Rhizobium sp. N324: one gene and its partner. The protein of the gene in region 2 binds, or shares a complex with, the protein of the main gene of each other region. Links are inferred from orthologs where the notes say so. Each region holds a gene or a part of one and is shown on either strand. Other genes may lie near its edges.

What was found.
Region 1: the proteins of AMK05_RS04615 (region 2) and tldD are in contact, whole or in part, in a solved structure (PDB 5NJ9), measured with the Escherichia coli proteins. The link is inferred for Rhizobium sp. N324 from one-to-one orthologs.

What each region holds. Positions count from the first base shown.
Region 1 is NZ_CP013630.1:1,082,287-1,090,002, forward strand. What follows is about bases 817-3,648. They hold tldD (metalloprotease TldD), read right to left. Parts: upstream 3,025-3,648; coding sequence 1,609-3,024; downstream 817-1,608. Other genes in these bases: AMK05_RS05110 (pyrophosphatase), read left to right, coding at 817-1,093; AMK05_RS05115 (GNAT family N-acetyltransferase), read right to left, coding at 1,100-1,591; AMK05_RS05125 (invasion associated locus B family protein), read right to left, coding at 3,339-3,648. In the rest of the region: AMK05_RS05105 (D-alanyl-D-alanine carboxypeptidase family protein), read left to right, coding at 1-649; more of AMK05_RS05110, read left to right, coding at 776-816; more of AMK05_RS05125, read right to left, coding at 3,649-4,004; coxB (cytochrome c oxidase subunit II), read left to right, coding at 4,321-5,205; ctaD (cytochrome c oxidase subunit I), read left to right, coding at 5,223-6,929; AMK05_RS05140 (heme o synthase), read left to right, coding at 6,996-7,716. UniProt on the Escherichia coli protein: Metalloprotease involved in CcdA degradation. Suppresses the inhibitory activity of the carbon storage regulator (CsrA).
Region 2 is NZ_CP013630.1:965,957-973,737, forward strand. The notes cover bases 1,833-4,729. They hold AMK05_RS04615 (TldD/PmbA family protein), read left to right. Parts: upstream 1,833-2,556; coding sequence 2,557-3,903; downstream 3,904-4,729. Other genes in these bases: AMK05_RS04610 (monovalent cation:proton antiporter-2 (CPA2) family protein), read right to left, coding at 1,833-2,437; AMK05_RS04620 (3'(2'),5'-bisphosphate nucleotidase CysQ), read left to right, coding at 4,081-4,729. In the rest of the region: AMK05_RS04600 (PepSY-associated TM helix domain-containing protein), read right to left, coding at 1-46; AMK05_RS04605 (DUF2946 family protein), read right to left, coding at 133-540; more of AMK05_RS04610, read right to left, coding at 623-1,832; more of AMK05_RS04620, read left to right, coding at 4,730-4,890; AMK05_RS04625 (DUF4170 domain-containing protein), read left to right, coding at 4,952-5,194; waaA (lipid IV(A) 3-deoxy-D-manno-octulosonic acid transferase), read left to right, coding at 5,366-6,685; AMK05_RS04635 (HAD family hydrolase), read left to right, coding at 6,695-7,417; lpxK (tetraacyldisaccharide 4'-kinase), read left to right, coding at 7,602-7,781.

The DNA of each region.
Region 1 (7,716 bases), 120 kb from region 2 along the record:
CATCAAGACCGGTTACACCAATGCCTCCGGCTTCAATCTCGTCAGCGCCGTCAAGGACGGCAACCGCCGCGTCGTCGGCGTCGTGCTCGGCGGCCGCACCGCCCGCAGCCGCGACGCCAAGATGGCCGGTCTGCTCGACCGCTATCTCGGCCGTGCCTCCTCTTCCGGCGGCGCCAAGCTGGTGGCGAGCGTCGGGGCCAGGGAGCCTGTCGAAATCGCCTCCGCCGCCGATTCCGATGTTCCGGTGCCGCTGAGCGCGCCGCGCCCGGCCGACGATCTTGCCGCAAAGAGCCTGGCCTATGCCGATGACGCCGTCGTGCCATTGGAGCGTCCGGTCGCGATGGACGAAATCCTGAACGCCGGCAAGGCGCCGAAAATGTCGGCAGACAAAGCCGATGGTGACTGGCAGATCCAGATCTCGGCCGCGCCGAGCGCCGATGCGGCGCGTGCGCTTCTCGCCCAGGCAAAGTCGGAGGGCGGCGCGCCGCTCAGTTCCGCCTCGCCCTATACCGAGGCAGTCGGGACGGGCGCCAACAAGATCTATCGCGCCCGCTTCGTCGGCTTCGCCAGCAAGGATGCCGCCGTCTCCGCCTGCGATGCACTGAAGCAGCGCTCCTACGATTGCATGCTGCTGCCGGACCACGGCTGATCGCCGCAGCAATTCAAAGTGTTACAGCGTCCTTGAGTCTGAACAGACGCGCGGCGCTCTAAGACAATCGACTCTGGACAAGCATCGGGAATCAGCGTCTTCTCCATAAACAAAAGGAGAACGCTGATGTTGCGTCGTCTTGCCGATCAGTTCGAAACCTCATCCGCCACCTATGCCGCGGCCAACGGCATCGAGCGTGACCCTGACTGGTTTCTCCTGAAACTGCAGGAGGAGGTGGGTGAACTCACCCAGGCCTGGAACCGTGTCACCGGCCGCGGGCGCCGCAGGGACCGAACGCCGGAACAACTCCACCGCGATCTCGCCGACGAAACCGCCGACCTGCTCGGCCACATCCTGCTCTTTGCCCGCCGCAACGATATCGATCTGGCCGCGGCGATCGAACGGAAGTGGCGGTTCCAGCCGGCGGAAGTATCGAAGAGCTGAGGAAGATCAGCCGACCTTGTAGCGATAAAACTTGGTGTCCACCGCCATCAGCGGAAACGAGCGGGGCAGGGCGGTGTTGGCGATCTCGGTAAAGCCGTTCTTCTCGTAGAAGCGATGGGCGGCGACAAATTTGTCCGTGGTGCCGAGGAAGATATCGGTGAGGCCGGCATCCCTGGCATGGGCGAACAGGCGATCGAGGAGCAGCGCCGCCACACCATGCTCGCGGCCGCGCACCGCGGCGGCGACGAACATCTTGCGCAGCGCCGCCTGGTTGTTGCCGATATCCTTCAAGCCCAGCGTGCCGACGATGGCGCCGTCCTTGACCGCGACCCAAAACTCTCCCTTGCCGGACTGGTAGAAATCCGGGATCACCCTGAGGTCCGGCTGCGCATCGGCGGTGATGTCGATGCCGAACTCTTCGCGCTGGATCGGCAGGATCACCGAAAGCACGGCATCGGCGTCGCCTTCCGCAAAACGCCTGATCTCGACCTCCGCCATCACGGGCTCCTTTCGCCTCAGGTCTGCGTGCCGCCGACCGTCACCTGATCCATGCGCAGATGCGGCTGGCCGACGCCGACCGGGACCCATTGGCCGGCCTTGCCGCAATTGCCGATGCCGGTATCGAGCTTCATGTCGTTGCCGATCATCGATACCCGCTTCATCGCATCCGGGCCGTTGCCGATCAGCATCGCGCCCTTGATCGGCGCGCCGACCTTGCCGTTCTCGATCAGATAGGCTTCGGTGCAGCCGAAGACGAATTTGCCGGAGGTGATATCCACCTGGCCGCCGCCGAAGGAAACGGCATAGATGCCCTTCTTCACCGAGGCGATGATTTCCTCGGGCGTCTTGTCGCCGCCGAGCATATAGGTGTTGGTCATGCGCGGCATCGGCACATGCGCATAACCCTGGCGGCGGCCGTTGCCGGTTGGCGCCATGCCCATCAGCCGGGCATTCTGCCGGTCCTGCATATAGCCGACGAGCTTGCCGTTCTCGATCAGCACGTTGTAGCCCGACGGCGTTCCCTCGTCGTCGATGGTAATCGAGCCGCGGCGGTTGTCGATCGTGCCGTCGTCGACGACGGTGACGCCGGGAGCGGCGACCATCTGGCCGAGCAGGCCTGCAAAAGCCGACGTCTTTTTGCGGTTGAAATCGCCTTCCAGCCCGTGGCCGACGGCCTCGTGCAGCATCACGCCCGGCCAGCCGGAACCGAGAACGACGTCCATGGTGCCCGCCGGCGCATCGATCGCCTCGAGATTGACGAGCGCCTGGCGCAGCGCCTCGTCGGCGCCGTACTGCCAGCTGCCCTCGGCGATGAAGTCGCCGAAGCCGATCCGCCCGCCGCTGCCGTAGGAGCCGCTTTCCTGCCGATCGCCTTCGCCGACCATGACCGAGATGTTGATGCGGGTCATCGGCCTGATGTCGCGCACGCGATGCCCGTCGGCGCGCAGGATGTCGACCACCTGCCAGCTTGCCGCGACCGAGGCGGTCACCTGCCGCACCTTGTCGTTCTTGCCCCTGAGATAGGCGTCGATATCCTGCAGGACCTTGACCTTTTCCTCGAAGCTCGGCTGGCCGATCGGGTTCTGGTCGCCGTAGAATTTCTTATTGGTGCCTTGCGGGGCTGCCGCATAGGAGCCGGAATAGCCGCGCGTCACCGCGCCCACGGCATCCGCCGCCCGCTTCAGCGCCGCCACCGAAAGATCGCCGGCATGGGCAAAACCGACCGCTTCGCCGGCAACGGCGCGCAGGCCGAACCCCTGCTCGGTGTTGAAGCTGCCGCCCTTCAGCCGGCCATTGTCGAAGGTCAGCGCCTCGGCCTGCGCATGCTCGATAAACAGCTCGCCGTCATCGGCGCCGGCGAGCGCCTCGGCGACCAGACCACGCATCGTGGCTTCGTCGGCATCGAATAGCGTCAGGAGATCGGTGGTCATGGTCTGGCTCCAATGGGCATGCGTGCGGAAATGCGCTTACGCATCTAGATAGGGCTCCCAATGATAAGGAGTGAAGCCCTGCTGTCGAATTTTCTTTGTGGGAGAGGTTATCTTGGCCTCGTGCGACACCGTCCGGTTCGTGCGGATGCTGCCCCTCACCCTAACCCTCTCCCCGTAAACGGGGCGAGGGGACGTGCCCTGCGAGAGGTATGCGAGGGACGGAGGGGTCGCGACAATCCCCTTCGCCCCGCAAGCGGGGAGAAGGTGCCGGCAGGCGGATGAGGGGCGGACCCGCGGCAGGCCGCCAGCTGCCCTTACGGCAGCGCGTCGAAACCTTCGGCGAAGCCCTTGAGGTCGACGGGGATGCCGATGCCTTCTTCGGGGGTCTGGAAGACGATGAAGGTTGCCTGGGCGCCGCTGCGGAAGGTCTTCAGCAATTCGTCCTCGAGCACCACCTCGGCATAACAGCCATCGGCGAAGCAGCGCACGAAATAGGCGCGGCCGATATCCTTGCCATCGACATTGAGGCCGAGGCCATTCGGCAGGAGCACGCCGAGCGGTGCCAGCACCCGCAGGATCTTCGACTTGCGGTCGGCGGTCTTCAGCACGACGACGGAAAGCCCGACCTCGGGCCGATCCTCGGCGATGACGTTCTGCATCAGCGCGCATTGTTCGGTCGAAGCCCCTGCCGGCTTGTCGCAGACGACCGACCATGCGCCGTGATTGGATTTCACCGTGCCCGGTGCCTGCGGCTGGGTCTGGCCGGGTGACACCTGGATATTCGGATTGGCCGCGTTCGGCTGCTGCGGCGTCGCGCTCGGAGCGGGAGCAGGGGCCGCAGCCGGCGGCTTGGCCTGCGCCGGCGCCGGTTGCTGCTGTGCGAAAACGGGCGTCGTCGCTGCGGCCGCGATGCTGGCAGTCACGAGAAGCGCCTGCGCGAGGGAACGGAAACCCATGGAAACCTCTGGATATCGAATCATTGCGGCTATTGTTGAAGCTGCCCACCAAAAATGAAAAGCCCCACCCCGTGAAAACCGGGGGACTGCGGCGGAAATTGGACCTTTCGGCAAGAATGTGCGGCGCGCGGATTGGCCGGAAAGCCGATTTTTCATATGCTGATGAAAAACTTGGGATGTTTTGCCCTTCCGGCCTGCCTATGCTTTCAGCAAAAATGCCGCATAGACAATTGCTCTGACCTGTTGCGGCAAATGCCAAACTGTGGTTTGAAGCGCTGAAGATGGCAAGGATTCTGCGTTCTATTCTGCAGGTCAAGCGCTCGAGGGAGATAATAAGGTGATGAAGAAGGCTTATGCAGCCCTGACCACGCTGGTCTGTCTGCTTTTTGCTTCCGGCACATATGCCGACCAGCCAATGCCGTGGCAGGCGACGCTGCAGCCGGCGGCAACGCCGATCATGCGGGAAATCCACTGGTTCGAACAATATACCCTGTGGTTTATCGTTCCGATCACGCTCTTCGTTCTGGTCCTGCTCATCGTCGTCTGCGTCAAGTTCCGCGCCAGCGCGAACCCGGTCCCCTCGAGGACGAGCCACAACACTATGATCGAGATTGCCTGGACCGTGGGGCCGGTCCTGGTGCTGCTTCTTCTCGCCATTCCTTCGTTCAACCTGCTGACGGCGCAGCTGACGCTGCCCGAAAACCCCGATGTGACGATCAAGGCGACCGCCACCCAGTGGCAGTGGAACTATGAATATGAAGGTTCGGGCGACAGCCCGCTGGCTTTCGACAGCTATCTCTTGAAGGATCAGGACCGCGCTGCCGCCGGCAAGGAAGACAAGTCGGTTTATCCCAGGCTTCTGGCCGTCGACAACGAACTGGTGCTGCCGGTCAACAAGACGGTCCGCGTTCTCGTGACCTCTGCCCCGACCGACGTCATCCACGCTTTCGCCATGCCGTCCTTCGGCGTCAAGATCGACGCCGTGCCGGGCCGCCTGAACGAGACCTGGTTCAGGGCCGAGCGCGAAGGCCTGTTCTATGGCCAGTGTTCCGAGCTCTGCGGCAAGGACCATGCGTTCATGCCGATCGCCATCCGCGTCGTCTCCGAGGACAAGTACAAGCAGTGGCTGACGACGGCCGCCAGCGACTTGCCCGGCGCCTACAAGACACTCATGGCTGCAACCGACGGTCCCGCAAAGACCCTCGACGTCGCCGAAGCACAGTAATTAAGGGGATCGGGACAATGGCTGGACCTTCCGCTCACGACGATCATTCTCACGGTCATGCCCATGATGACCACGCCCATGATCATGACCACGATCACGGGCACGGGCACAAGCCGAGCTTTGTCAATCGCTGGCTGTTTTCGACCAACCACAAGGACATCGGCACGCTCTACCTGATCTTCGCGATCATCGCCGGCATCATCGGCGGCGCGCTGTCGGTGGCGATGCGCATGGAGCTGCAGGAGCCTGGCATCCAGATCTTCCACGGCCTGGCCTCGATGGTCTATGGCTATGAGGGCGATGCCGCGATCGACGGCGCCAAGCAGATGTTCAACATGTTCACCACCGCGCACGCGTTGATCATGATCTTCTTCATGGTCATGCCGGCGATGATCGGCGGCTTTGCCAACTGGATGGTGCCGATCATGATCGGCGCGCCCGACATGGCCTTCCCGCGCCTGAACAACATTTCCTTCTGGCTGATCGTTCCGGCCTTCGCGCTGCTGCTTCTGTCGATGTTCGTCGAAGGCCCGGCAGGCGCCTACGGCACCGGCGGCGGCTGGACGATGTATCCGCCGCTGGCGACAAGCGGCACGCCCGGACCGGCGGTCGATCTGGCGATCTTCGCGCTGCACATTGCCGGCGCCTCGTCGATCCTCGGTGCGATCAACTTCATCACCACGATCCTCAACATGCGCGCTCCCGGCATGACGCTGCACAAAATGCCGCTGTTTGCCTGGTCCGTGCTGATCACCGCCTTCCTGCTTCTGCTGTCGCTGCCGGTTCTGGCAGGTGGCATCACCATGCTGCTCACCGACCGCAACTTCGGCACCTCGTTCTTCTCGCCGGAAGGTGGCGGCGACCCGATCCTCTACCAGCACCTGTTCTGGTTCTTCGGTCACCCCGAGGTTTACATCCTCATCCTGCCGGGCTTCGGCATGGTCAGCCACATCATCTCGACCTTCTCGAAGAAGCCGATCTTCGGCTACCTCGGCATGGCCTACGCCATGGTCGCGATCGGCGCTGTCGGCTTCGTCGTCTGGGCCCACCACATGTACACGGTCGGCCTGTCGCTCGACGCGCAGCGCTACTTCGTCTTCGCGACGATGGTCATCGCCGTTCCGACGGGTGTGAAGATCTTCTCCTGGATCGCGACGATGTGGGGCGGCTCGATCTCGTTCCGCACGCCGATGCTCTGGGCGATCGGCTTCATCTTCCTGTTCACGGTCGGCGGCGTCACCGGCGTCCAGCTCGCCAATGCCGGTCTCGACCGCTCGCTGCATGACACCTATTACGTCGTGGCCCACTTCCACTACGTTCTGTCGCTCGGCGCCGTCTTCGCGATCTTCGCCGGCTGGTACTACTGGTTCCCGAAGATGACCGGCTACATGTACAACGAGTTTGTCGGCAAGCTGCATTTCTGGGTGATGTTCATCGGCGTCAACCTGGTGTTCTTCCCGCAGCATTTCCTCGGCCTCGCCGGCATGCCGCGCCGCTACATCGATTATCCGGATGCCTTTGCCGGCTGGAACTATGTGTCCTCGATCGGCTCCTACATCTCGGCCTTCGGTGTGCTGATCTTCCTCTTCGGCGTCTTCGAAGCCTTGGCCAAGAAGCGGCTCGCCGGCGACAATCCGTGGGGTGAGGGTGCAACGACGCTCGAATGGCAGCTGCCTTCGCCGCCGCCCTATCACCAGTGGGAACAGCTTCCGCGCATCAAGTAATTGCGCGGGTGTCAGGACGCCGTATCGACTGCGGCGTCCTGATATTCTGACATTCGGGACGGAATGATGACGGTTATCGACAATCACGGGGTGCTTGCAAAGGACGGCGAATTGTCGGAAGCGAGTGCGCGCGATTATTTCGAATTGCTGAAGCCGCGGGTGATGTCGCTCGTGGTCTTCACTGCCTTTGCCGGCCTGGTGCTGGCGCCGGGCCACATCCATCCGGTCCTCGGCCTGATCGCCATTCTCTGTATCGCCGTCGGCGCCGGCGCCTCCGGCGCGCTCAACATGTGGTATGACGCCGATATCGACGCCATCATGAGCCGCACCGCCAAGCGTCCGATCCCGGCCGGCCGCATCGCGCCCTCCGAGGCGCTGGCCTTCGGCCTGGTGCTGTCGGGCTTCTCGGTCGTCATCCTCGGCCTTGCCGTCAACTGGCTCTCGGCCGGCATCCTCGCCTTCACCATCTTCTTCTACGCCGTCGTCTACACCATGTGGCTGAAGCGCTCGACGCCGCAGAACATCGTCATCGGCGGAGCCGCCGGCGCTTTCCCGCCGATGATCGGCTGGGCCTGCGTGACCAACAGCGTGACGATCGAAAGCACCGTGCTCTTCCTGATCATCTTCCTGTGGACGCCGGCGCATTTCTGGGCGCTGGCCCTCTTCAAGATGCGCGATTACGAGGCCGTCGGCGTGCCGATGCTGCCGAACGTTTCCGGCGAGCGGGTGACCAAGCATCAGATCGTCGCCTATGCTGTGCTGACCGCCGTTTGCGCGGTGTTGCCCT
Region 2 (7,781 bases):
CGCTGGCGGCGTCTTCCGCCGGTCCGGCGGCAGCGATAGTCGACATGATGATGGATCCGTATCCGCGGCCGGCTGCGGGAGGCAGCTCGGCCGGCGTTGAAAGGCGTCACGGCGCCTGCCGCAACACGAGGTTCAGGCGAGGATCGGATCGGAAGGCGGAGCGCGGGGACCGCTATTGGGCGGGAAAAGCCGGCGAGGGAAGCTTTCGGGCCGGATCGGCCGTTCGACTGCGACCGCAAAGGGTATCGGAGCACCGGCGACATCAGCCGGCGCCGGCAGCAGGATCGAGGCGCCGATCCGGCAGGCCTCGCAACCATGCGAATGGGTTTTGTCGTGCTGGCCTTGATCGGAAGTGTCGCTGACGGTGACGCAAAGCGACGGCAGCGTTCCATCGGGCAGCACATATTGAGCGAGGTCAGCCGGACCGGACTCGCTAGCGGTTGCGACGGGAGCCTGATGGGCGAATGCGACAAAAACCAGCGCGGCCGCGCACAAGATGCGCAGTGCCCATTGCTCGATCTGTCTCGCCCGTCTGATCAACTGTCTCTCTCCGATCGTCTGCTGATAGACGCCGCCGAGCCCATATTCAATGCGTCAATTTAACAAACCGGCCCAGCGGCGATCAGGCCTCCACCGTCGCATCCACCGTTCCCGCCAGCGGATCGTCCTCGAAGGGATCGGCGGCGCGCTTCGGCTTGACCAGCGGTTCGGGGCGGACGGGATGGGAAAACAGCATGTCGCGGCCCGCTTGCAGCCCTTCGGACACCTGCAGCACCAGCCGCGCCTCGTCGCGCTTGCGGATATCCTCGCCGATCTCATAGGCGTCGACTTCGGAGACGCCGAGCGCCTCCAGCGTCCGCCGCCCGAACAGCAGGCCGGATTCCAGGGTTTCGCGCAGTTCGTAATCGACACCCTTGTTGCGCAGCTCGATCGAATGGATGCGGTCGTAGGAGCGGACATAGAGCCTTGTGTGCGGATAGTCCGCCTGCACCAGCTCGACCACCTTGTCAGTGATCTCTTTCTTCTGAGTGCAGACGAGCACGATCTTTGCCCGCTCGATGCCGGCCGAGCGCAGCACGTCCTTGCGGGCCCCGTCGCCGAAATAGATGCGGAATCCGAAGGCGGAGGCCTGGCGAATGCGGTCCGCCGAAAAATCGATGACGGTGACGCTGCGGCCGCCGGCAAGCAGGATCTGGGCGGCGATCTGGCCGAAACGCGAGAAGCCGACCATCAGAACATCGGCGCCCGCACCTTCGAAGTCCTCGTCCAACTCCTCATGCTCATCGCCGCTGAGCAGCCGCTTCGAAAGAGCCGCGCCGATCGGCGTCAGCGCCATCGACAGCGTGACGATCGCCACCAGCAGCGATGCCGTGCTCGCCGCCATCAGCCCGACGGTTGCCGCCGCGGTAAACAGCACGAAGCCGAATTCGCCGCCCTGCGGCAGCAGGAAGGCAATGCGGATCGCATCGTCGTGCGGGGAGCCGGAAACCCGGCAGAGCCCGTAGATGATGATCGCCTTGACGGCCATGACGATCGGTACGGCGACGATGACGAAGAGCGCGTTTTCGGCGAGCACGTCGAGCTGCAGCGACAGGCCGACGGCGATGAAGAAGATGGCGAGCAGCACGCCGCGGAAGGGCTCGATATCGGCCTCCAGCTCGTGTCGGTAGGAGGATTCGGCGAGCATCACCCCGGAGAGAAAAGCGCCCATCGCCATCGAAAGCCCGGCGAGCTGCATCAGGCTTGCCGATCCCATGACGACGAAGAGGGCCGCGGCAATCATCGCTTCGCGCGCGCCGGTCCGGGCGATGATCTGGAAGAGCGGCGTCAGCAGGTAACGCCCCATGACGACCATCGCCGCGACCGCGCCGACGGCGACCGCGAAATCGGCAAGCGGCGCATGGCTGCTCTTGCCGCCGCCGTCGAGCACGGTGATCAGCGCCAAGAGCGGCACGATCGCCAGGTCCTGGAACAACAGCATCGAGAAGGAGCGCTGCCCGTATCTCGTATTGACGTCGCCGTCGCCCTCGAGGATCTGCATCGCGAAGGCGGTCGACGACAGCGCCAGGCCAAAGCCGGCGACGATGCTGCCGCGCCAGTCGAGCACTTGAGAAAACCAGGCGAGTGCGGTCAGCGCCAGCCCGGTCACCACCACCTGCGCCGTGCCGAGGCCGAAAATGTCGCGCCGCATCTGCCACAGACGGCTGGGTTTCAGTTCCAGCCCGATGATGAAGAGCAGGAAGACGACGCCGAGTTCGGCGACGGCAAGGATCTGTTCGCCGTCGGTGATGCCGTGGAAAACCGGGCCGATGACGATGCCGGCGGCGAGATAGCCGAGCACCGTGCCGAGCCCGAGCTTCTTGAAGATCGGCGCGGCGACCACCGCTCCGCCGAGCAGCAGGATCGTTTCGGAAAAAAAGGCATTGGGCGCGGACATCAGGGCGATTTCTTTCGACGGCGGGGAACAGGCCGGCAGCCTCGACAAAGAATCGGCGGCGGCGGCCTTGATGCTTGGGAGAGTGCACAATAAATGGAAGCCGAAGGAAAGGCCAAATCATGTCCTCAGAAATCGATTCCTCGACACTTCTTTCCCGCGCAAGTCAATTGATCGATCTGGCCAGGAAGGCAGGGGCCGATGCAGCCGATGCCGTCGTCGTCCGATCGCGCTCGCAATCGGTCAGCGTTCGCCTCGGCAAGGTCGAGGGCACGGAATCCTCCGAAAGCGACGATTTTTCGCTGCGCGTCTTCATCGGCAAGCGCGTCGCCAGCGTTTCGGCCAATCCGGGCTTCGATCTGCAGGCGCTTGCCGAACGTGCCGTCGCCATGGCCAAAGTCTCGCCGGAAGACCCCTTCGCCTGCCTCGCGGATGAGGCGAGCCTTGCGAAATCCTATCCCGACCTGCAATTGCTCGATACCACCGAGGTCTCCTCCGAGATGCTGCGCGAGGCGGGCCTTGCCGCTGAGGCCGCGGCCCTTGCGGTCAAGGGTGTCACCAATTCCTCCGGCGCCGGCGCCTCGGCCGGCATGGGCGGCCTGGTTCTCGCCACCTCGCACGGTTTCGAAGGCAGCTACATGGCCTCGCGTTTCGGCCATTCCGTCAGCGTTATCGCTGGCGAAGGCACCGGCATGGAGCGGGATTATGATTTCGACAGCCGGCTCTATTATGCCGAGCTCGACGATCCCGCTGAAATCGGCCGCCGCGCCGGCGAACGGGTGGTCAAGCGCATCAATCCGCGCCAGGTGCCGACCGGCAAGGACGTCACCGTCATCTTCGATCCGCGCGTCGCCCGCGGCTTCGTCGGCCATATCGCCGGCGCAATCAACGGCGCCGCCGTCGCCCGCAAGTCCAGTTTCCTGCGCGACCGGATGGGGCAGCAGGTGCTGAAATCGGGCCTGTCGATCACCGACGATCCGCTGATCGTGCGCGGCCCCTCCTCGCGCCCCTTCGACGGCGAGGGTGTATCGGGCGAGCGGCTGGTGATGATCGAGGACGGCGTCCTCAAACACTGGTTCCTGTCGACCTCGACCGGGCGCGAACTTGGTCTTCAGACCAACGGCCGCGGCGTGCGCGGCGGCACCGCCGTCTCGCCGTCCTCCACCAACCTTGCGCTGGAACCCGGCGATATCACGCCGGAGGAGCTGATCCGCAACGTCGGCAACGGTTTTTATGTCACCGAATTGATCGGCCATGGCGTCAACATGATCACCGGCGAATACAGCCGCGGCGCCACCGGCTTCTGGGTCGAGAACGGCGAACTGACATTCTCGGTCTCCGAGGTAACGATCGCCTCGAACCTCAAGGAGATGTTCATGCGCCTGACGCCGGCAAACGACATCGACCGCAAGTTCGGCGTCGCGGCTCCGACCTTCGCCATCGAAGGCATGACGCTGGCAGGGCGCTAGAGCATGTCTCGCAAAGTGTGCAGCGGTTTTGCGATAAAGACATGCGGAAAAAGGAAAGACCTAAAGCGTGGCAAGCCAATCTGAAAGATCGCGACGCGCTTTAGAGCATGATGCCGAAAAGTGTGTGCGGTTTTCGGACGACATCATGCTCACACGAAAGTTGGACGGATTGATGCGATGAGCGATAGGGAAAAGGCCCGCTGGCAGAGCGATCTCACGCTGATCGCCGATGCTGCGAAAGAGGCCGGGGCGGTCGCGTTCGGCTTCTTCAACCAATCTCCCGAGGTCTGGTGGAAAAACGGCGACCGCTCGCCCGTCAGTGCCGCCGATTTCGCCGCCAACAAGACGCTCGAAACCATTCTGCGCAAGGCCCGGCCGGATTATGGCTGGCTGTCCGAAGAAACCGACGATGATGCCGGCCGCCTCCTGCGCGAGACGCTGTTCATCGTCGACCCGATCGACGGCACACGCGCCTTTCTCGGCGGCCAGAAGGTCTGGTGCGTCAGCGTCGCGGTCGTTCATCGCGGCCGGCCGGTCGCCGGCGTGCTCTATGCCCCGGCGCTCGAGGAACTCTATGAGGCCGTCGACGGCGGCGTCGCGCTGAAGAACGGCGTGCCCTTCACCGTCTCTGCCGCGGGACCGGAGGAAACGAGCCGCCTGGCGATCGGCGAGGACCTGTTGAAGACCTTTCCCGTTGAATTTCGCGACCGGGTCAGCCGCCAAAAACACATTCCCTCGCTGGCCTATCGCATCGCCATGGTGGCGGACGGTCGCCTCGAAGCCACCTTCGTCAAAAGCAATTCGCATGACTGGGATCTCGCCGCCGCCGATCTGATCCTTAGCTGCGCCGGCGGCCGCCTCGTCGATCTCGAAGGCAGGCCGGTCGTCTACAACAGTGCCGACGTGACCCACAATATCCTCTGCGCAGCGCCGACGCCCCGCATCGGTGAGTTCCTCACGGCCTTTGCGGGACGACGAGACAGTTGACGTTTCCGTCAAAATCCCGCAGATGGGATGGCGGAGGAGAATAGCAGAAAGAGAACAAAAAATGACTGACTCCGGTGACAAGAAGCAGCTTTTGCATCTCGTTTTTGGCGGCGAACTGGAAAGCCTCGATGAGGTCCAGTTCCGCGATCTGAAGGGTCTCGATATCGTCGGCATTTTCCCGGATTATGCCACGGCGCTGTCGGCCTGGAAGTCGAAGGCGCAGCAGACGGTCGACAATGCGCATATGCGCTACTTCATCGTCCACATGCATCGTTTGCTCGATCCGCAGGCCAAGGGCAACTGACCCTGGCAGGTGCCGTCGGCCGATCGACCGCTCGGCGGGCGGCCTTTCGTGCATCGGGCGCCGGTCGATCCGGATCGTTTGACGCATTCTGAACAAATTGATCGGTCATTGCGGCCGCAACGATAATGAGGGAATGGGTTTGATGTCGATCTTGGATCGGAGACTGGCGCGATGAGCTCCCGGATGGCGCGCTTCGGTCTGAGCGCATACCGTCTGGCGGGAACCGTGGCCTCTCCTGTCGTCGGCCTCTATATCACCTACCGCACGGCCAAGGGCAAGGAAGACCGGGCGCGCCGCCTGGAACGCTTCGGCTATCCGAGCGCCAATCGGCCGCAGGGCCCGCTCGTCTGGTTCCATGCCGCAAGTGTGGGCGAGACCAATGCCGTCATCCCGCTGATCCGCGAAATCCGCCGCCGCGACATCCATGTGATTTTGACCACCGGCACCATCACCTCCGCCAGACTCGCCGCCGAGCGCCTTGGCAGCGACGCGATCCACCAATATGTGCCGCTCGACCTGAAGCCCTCGGTCAGCCGCTTCCTCGATTACTGGCAGCCTGATTGCGCCATCATCGCCGAATCCGAAATCTGGCCGGCAACGGTGCTGGAGCTCGGCCGCCGCCGCATTCCGCAGATCCTGATCAATGCCCGCATGTCGGATCGCTCCTTCGCCCGCTGGCGCCGCCGCCCGGCCATCGCCGAAGCCTTGTTCGAGAATCTCGCTCTCGTCATCGCCCAGTCGGATATCGATGCCGAACGTTTCCGCGATCTCGGCGCCGTTCCCGTCATCACCTCCGGCAATCTGAAGGTCGATACCGACGCGCCGCCCTATGACAGCGCTGTCCTTGCCCGCTACAAGAAGCAGATCGGCGACCGCAAGACCTGGGCGGCGATCTCGACCTTCGACGGCGAGGAGAATGCCGCCGCCATCGTCCATCGGGCCCTGAGGGAGCGCGATCGTCAGCTGACGATCATCGTGCCGCGTCACCCGGAGCGCTGCGACGAGATCGAGGCGGCTCTGGTCAAGCTAGGGCTGAAGGTCGCCCGCCGCACCCGCGACGATGTCTTGTCGGAAGATGTCGATATTTTCCTCGGCGATACGATCGGCGAAATGGGCCTCTATTTGAGACTGACGGAAATCGCCTTCGTCGGCCGCTCGCTCTTTGCCGAAGGCGGCCAGAACCCGCTGGAGCCCGCCATGCTCGGCTGCGCCGTTCTCTCCGGCGGCCATGTGCAGAATTTCCGCGAGGCCTATCAGAAGCTTGCCCGCAGCGGCAGCGCCCGCATGGTGCGCGACACCGAAATGCTGGCCAAGGGCGTGCATTACCTTTTGATCAACGACGAAGCCCGCCGCAACATGATCGACGCCGGCATCACCGCCGTGCACGAGATGCGCGGGGCGTTGACTGCGACCGTCAAGGGGCTGGAACCCTATATCAATCCGCTGACGGTGAAGGCGCGGCTGCTGCCCAAGGCCGTGGCCCAGGTCTGAGGATAGAGCATGGCGGCAGCGTCCGTTATCAAAGGCATTCTCTTCGACAAGGACGGCACGCTGCTCGACTATGACGAGAGCTGGCTACCGGTAAACCGTGAGCTTGCCCGCATTGCCGCCGAAGGGGACCCACTTCTCGCCGACCGGCTGCTGTCTGCCTGCGGCATGGATCCGGTAACCGGCCATATCGTTCCCGACAGCCTGCTTGCCGCCGGCAATACCCGCCAGATTGCCGAGGGTCTGGTTGCCGCGGGCTCGATGGTCGATGTCGGCGAACTGACACTCCGCCTCGACGACCTCTTTGCCGACGCCGCCGAATTTTCCGTGCCGGTGACCGATCTCGCCGGCTTCTTCGCGCGGCTGCATCACCGCGGCTTCAAACTCGGCGTCGCTTCCAGCGACAATGAACGCTCGATCCGCCAGACGGCGGAGCGCTTCGGTTTCGCCCACTATGTCGATTATATCGCCGGCTACGACAGCGGTTTCGGCGTCAAGCCGGAGCCGGGCATGGTGCTCGGCTTCTGCGCCGCGACCGGTCTTTCGCCTGAGGAAGTGGCGATGGTCGGTGATAACAATCACGATCTGCACATGGGCCTGAATGCCGGAACGGGGCTGAGGATTGCGGTGCTGACCGGCACCGGTTCGCGCGATTCGCTTGCCGCGGCCGCCGATCATGTGCTCGACGATATCACCGCCATCGAGACGCTGCTGCCGGATCTGCAGCCGGCCTAAAGCGCGTCGCGCTTCAGGTTTTGTTTTAGGCATGTCGTGATCGCAAAACCGCGCACACTTTTGCGCGACATGCTTCGGTCGGTAAAGACTTGCATTTTCATCGGTTTTGGCTTCTCAATCCGGCCTGTCGAGAAAAGCAGGGGTCTGGCCGCAACAATGGCGGGCAGGGGAGCGGGACGGCAAGATGATATCCGAAGCGCCGCCGTTCTGGTGGAGGAAAGCCGATTGGCGGGCCTGGCTGCTGTTGCCGGTTTCCTTTCTCTACGGCCGCATCGCCGGCCACCGCATGGCCCATGCGCGCCGCGCCTCCGTTGCCATTCCGGTCATCTGTATCGGCAATTTCACCGTCGGCGGCGCCGGCAAG